2 regions of the Dankookia sp. GCM10030260 genome follow, and region 2 is predicted to be linked to the other one. Evidence: predicted binding sites of a transcription regulator. Region 2 holds the regulator's gene; the other holds the start of a gene.
What was found. The regulator LexA, encoded in region 2, represses DNA repair genes until DNA is damaged. The targets are predictions, from matches to a motif close to TGTTCTANNTANGTTC.
Positions count from the first base shown of each region.

Region 1: a site for LexA is predicted at 1,078-1,093, ahead of ACFQS7_RS21450 (ImuA family protein). Genes of this name have one in related genera too.

Region 1 covers NZ_JBHTDE010000007.1:227,992-230,379, forward strand. Annotated here, with positions in the region: gene ACFQS7_RS21445 (Y-family DNA polymerase) at 1-249, opposite strand, end outside; gene ACFQS7_RS21450 (ImuA family protein) at 246-1,073, opposite strand; gene ACFQS7_RS21455 (cysteine synthase A) at 1,232-2,275, shown strand; gene cysE (serine O-acetyltransferase) at 2,287-2,388, shown strand, end outside.
Region 2 covers NZ_JBHTDE010000008.1:145,424-147,811, reverse strand. Annotated here, with positions in the region: gene glp (gephyrin-like molybdotransferase Glp) at 1-666, shown strand, start outside; gene lexA (transcriptional repressor LexA) at 788-1,513, shown strand; gene ACFQS7_RS22150 (NUDIX hydrolase) at 1,531-2,217, opposite strand; gene ACFQS7_RS22145 (ComEC/Rec2 family competence protein) at 2,274-2,388, opposite strand, start outside.

The sequences.
Region 1 (2,388 bases), on a different contig from region 2:
GGCTTGGCCGGGACGCAGGCCGGCGGCGGCAGCTTCCGGGCTGACGGCGACGAGGTGGCGGCGGCTGGCCTCGGTGGTCCAGATCGCGGCAGGGCCGGTCAGGCAGAGGCGCTCGATGGGCAGCCAGGGGAGGTGCAGGGCGGCGATGCGGCGGGGGGAAGCGGGGCTTGGTGCCGGGGCCGGCCCGGGCTCCGGCGCGGGGCCGATACTGTCAGGGAGCCGCGGCGGCGCGCAGGCGCGGCGTCTCATCGCGCACGGCGCCTCGCGTGCAGCGTCACCGTCTCGACCTCGGCGTCCCGTTCATCGGCTTCCACCCCGGCATCGTCCAGGTCCAGCCGGTCCAGGGCAGGCCGCCAGACCACCTCCCAGCGCTGTGGCCGGGCGCCGCGGCCGCGCAGCAATTCCAGGCTCCAGCGCGGGTCGCCCAGGTCGTGCGCACTGCCTATCCCACTGGCGGTCCCGGCCAGCGCGCCGACCCGCCAGCGGGTCAGCGCCGCGGTCGCGCCACCCGCTTCCCCGGTATCCGGGCAGAGCAGCAGGCCGATGGCGCCGCCCGCCTCGGCCGCCAGTTGCAGCCGCCGCGCGGCGGTCAGGTCCAGCCCGTCCACCGCCAGCAGCGCGCCGGCGACGCCGGGGCAGCGCAGGCTTTCCTCCATCGCCCAGAGCGCATCCTGCCGCCGCGGCGCCTGCACCAGCACCAGGTCGGCGGGGGAAAGGCCGAAGCGGGCCAGGCCGGGCGGCCAGGCATCCGGCTCGGCGGCGATCCACAGGACGGTGCCGCGGGCACGGGCCAGCAGCAGGCCGCAGAAGCCGGCGGCGGCGCCGGGATCGGCCGCCAGCACCTCATGCACCGCGGCGCGGGCCAGGCCGCCGCCGGGCAGGCGCTGGTCGATGGCGTCGCACAAGGGCAGGCTGTCGGTAGCGTCGCACAAGGGCAGGCTGTCGCCTGCGGCGGCCCGGGCGCCGCTGCGGTCCAGCCGGGCGATGCGCGCGCGCAGCGCCGCCAGGACGGCGGGGCGGTCGAGGGCATGGCCGGGCGGAGGGCTCGGCGGAGAATCGGGAGGGAATGTCATGGCGTGTTCGCGCTATGTTCTTGTAGCGGACCGGGTCAGGTCAAGCGTTACCCGCGTGAAACACACATGCAGGGACATGCGGGCAGGGCAGGAATGCGCGCAAGCCCCTTGAATCCAGGCCCTCAACAGCCGCAGATCACGGAAAGCCCGGAGGACCCATGAGCGCCGCAATCGCCACCCCGACTCCGATGCACGTGGTGGACGGCTTCGCCGGCGCCGTGGGCAACACGCCGCTGATCCGTCTGCGCCGCGCAAGTGCTGCGACCGGCTGCGAGATCCTCGGCAAGGCGGAATTCATGCAGCCCGGCGGCAGCGTGAAGGACCGCGCCGGCCTCGGCATCATCGAGGATGCCGAGCGGCGCGGGCAGCTCACGCCCGGGGAGCCGGGGATCGTGGTGGAAGGGACCGCCGGCAATACCGGCATCGGCCTGACGCTGATGGCCAATGCGCGCGGCTACCGGGCGATCATCGTGGTCCCCCGCACGCAGAGCCGGGAGAAGCTCGACTTCCTGCGGATGATCGGTGCCGACCTGCGGCTGGTCGATCCCAAGCCGCTGCGCGACCCCGGGCACTACGTCAATTTTTCCCGCGCGATCGCCGAGGAGCTGGCCGCGAGGGGCGAGCGGGTGATCTGGGCCAACCAGTTCGGCAACCTGGCCAATGCGGCGGTGCATGAGGCGACGACCGGACCGGAGATCTGGGCGCAGACGGCCGGCCGGGTGGATGCCTTCACCTGCGCCTGCGGCACCGGCGGCACGCTGACCGGCGTCGCCCGGGCGCTGAAGGCGCGCAATCCCCAGGTCCGCATCGTGCTGGCCGACCCGATGGGCAGCGGGCTCCACAGCTGGCTCAAGACCGGCGAGGTGAAGGCCGAGGGCAACTCGATCACCGAGGGCATCGGCCAGGCCACCGCGGCGCCGGCGAATCTGGTGCATGGCCGGGATTTCATCGACGACGCGGTGCAGGTGACCGACCCGGTGGCGCTGGAGCAGGTTTTCGACCTGCAGCAGCACGAGGGGATCTCGGTCGGCGGCTCGGCCGGCGTCAACGTCGCGGCCGCCATCGCCGTGGCGCGGCAGATGGGGCCGGGCCACACCATCGTGACCATCCTCTGCGATGGCGGCGCGCGCTACCAGAGCAAGCTCTTCAACCCGGAATTCCTGCGCGAGAAGGGGCTGCCCGTGCCCCCCTGGCTGGCCTAAGGACGCTTCCCATGGAGATCATCGAGCTCGCCCGCACCGTCCGCGAACGCGACCCGGCCAGGCCCAGCTGGCTGGAGGCGGTGACCTGCTATGCTGGGCTGCAGGCGGTGCTG
Region 2 (2,388 bases):
GAGATCGCCCTGCCCGGCGACCCGATCCCCGAGGGGGGCATCGTCAGCAGCAACGCCCATGCCCTGGCCGCCCTGGTGCGGGCCAGCGGCGGCGACCCGCTGGTGCTGCCGATCGCCCCGGACGACCGCGAGGCCATCGCCGCGGCCGCCGTCGCCGCCCGGGCCTGCGACATGCTGGTGACCACCGGCGGCGCCAGCGTCGGCGACCACGACCTGGTGCAGGCGGCGCTCGGGCCGCAGGGCTTCGCGCTGGATTTCTGGCAGATCGCCATGCGGCCGGGGAAACCGCTGATCTGGGGCCGGCTCGGCGCCACGCCGGTGCTGGGGCTGCCCGGCAACCCGGTCTCCGCCATGGTCTGCGCCGTGCTGTTCCTGATCCCGGCGATCGCGCGGCTTTCCGGCCTGCCGGGCGAGCCGCCTCGCACCATCCGCGCCCTGGCCGGGGCGCCCCTGGCGGCGAACGACCGCCGCTTCGACCATCTGCGCGCCACCCTCGCCACTGGCGCCGATGGGCAGCCTGTTGCCACGCCCTTCCCCCAGCAGGACAGTTCGATGCTGAAGGTCCTGTCGCGGGCGGAGGGGCTGATCCTGCGCGCGCCGCTCGCCCCGGCGTTGCCCGCCGGCGCGGCGGTGGAGGTCATCCCCTTGGGCGATCTCGGAATTTGAATGCGTATCCTATGGAAAACCGTTTGACCCGACGCGGAGAACCTACGTAGAACACTCCGACTCGGTTGCCCCTTTGTTCCCGCGTCGCGGGAGGGGCGCGGCCGCGGACGGAGGCGATACGGTGCTCACGCGCAAGCAGCACGAGCTGCTGATCTTCATCGACAAGCATCTGCGCCAGACCGGCTTCTCCCCCTCCTTCGAGGAAATGAAGGAGGCGCTGAAGCTGAAGTCGAAATCGGGCATTCACCGCCTGATCACGGCGCTGGAGGAACGCGGCTTCCTGCGCCGCCGCGCCCATCGCGCCCGGGCGCTCGAGGTCATCCGCCTGCCGGAGAACATGGCGCCGCGCCGGACGGCGGAGACGACGCAGCCGGCCGCGCCGCGCGACCCGGCCCTCGCGCCGAACGTCATCCGCGGCAATTTCGCCGCCAACCCGTCCGGCGTGCCGAAATCGACCGAGGCCGCGGCGGTGCATCTGCCGCTCTATGGCCGCATCGCCGCCGGCCTGCCGATCGAGGCGTTGCGGGATTCCGGCAACAGCGTCGAGGTCCCGGCCACCCTGCTCGGCGGCGGGGAGCACTATGCGCTGGAGGTCGCCGGCGATTCGATGGTCGAGGCCGGCATCCTGGACGGCGACACGGTGATCATCCGCCGCGGCGACACCGCGGAGAACGGCTCGATCGTCGTCGCGCTGGTCGACGAGAACGAGGTGACGCTGAAGCGGCTGCGCCGCCGCGGCAATTCCATCGCGCTGGAAGCCGCCAACCCGCGCTACGAGACGCGGATCTTCGGGCCGGACCGCGTGCGGGTGCAGGGCCGGCTGATCGGGCTGCTGCGGAAGTACTGACCGGCGGCGGCGCCGGGTCAGGCGCCATCCGCCAACAGCCCGGCCGCCCGCAGGAACAGGGGCGCGGCCGGGACCATCCGGCCGGCTGCGGCGGCGATGAAGCCGGCCAGCGCCGCCTCCGGCACCGCCCGCAGTTCGGTGTACTCGCCGCAGCCGGTGGCGGCGTGGCGGGCGGCGACCTCGGCGAAGCCGGCCGGCGTGTCGAGCAGGAAGGCCAGGTCGTGCACCCCGGTCGCCGCATGCTCGACAAGCGTGACGGCGCGGCACCCGGTGATGCGCCCCCAATCGAGGCCGACTTCCTCGGCCAGCTCGGCCCGCAGCTGCCCGACCACATCCACCCGGTTGCCGACCACGGCCCCTGCATCGACGCTGCCGGCAGGCGGGGTCTGCCAGAGCCCGGCCTCATAGGTCGCGCCGCGCTGGCGGCGGCCGAACAGGATGCCGTCCGGCATCCGCAGCACGCCGCAGACCGACAGCGGCCGCAGCCGCAGCGCGGCCGCCAGGCCAGGGTCGGCATAGGCCGCCACCACCAGCCGGTAGGCCACCAGCTGCCCGGCGATGCGGTCCGGCGCGAGTTCGCTGACGGAGAACACGCGGCCGTCGAACAGCCGGCCGCCGGCGCGGCCCTGCGCGGCCGCCCAGGCGGCGGCGATCGCCGGCTCCAGCCCGGCCGGCACCGCGACGCTGCCGGGGAGCAGATCCACCCTGATGTCCGGACCGACCGGCATCGCGCGATAGTCCGGCTGCATCCGCCTTGCCCCTATTCGACCGGTGCCGGCGGATCCTGCGAGGGCGTGCCGCGCGGCACCGGCACCGGCGGCACCCAGGGGCGGGTGCCCCGCGCGGCGCGGTCGCTCAGCACCCGCGCCCCGCCC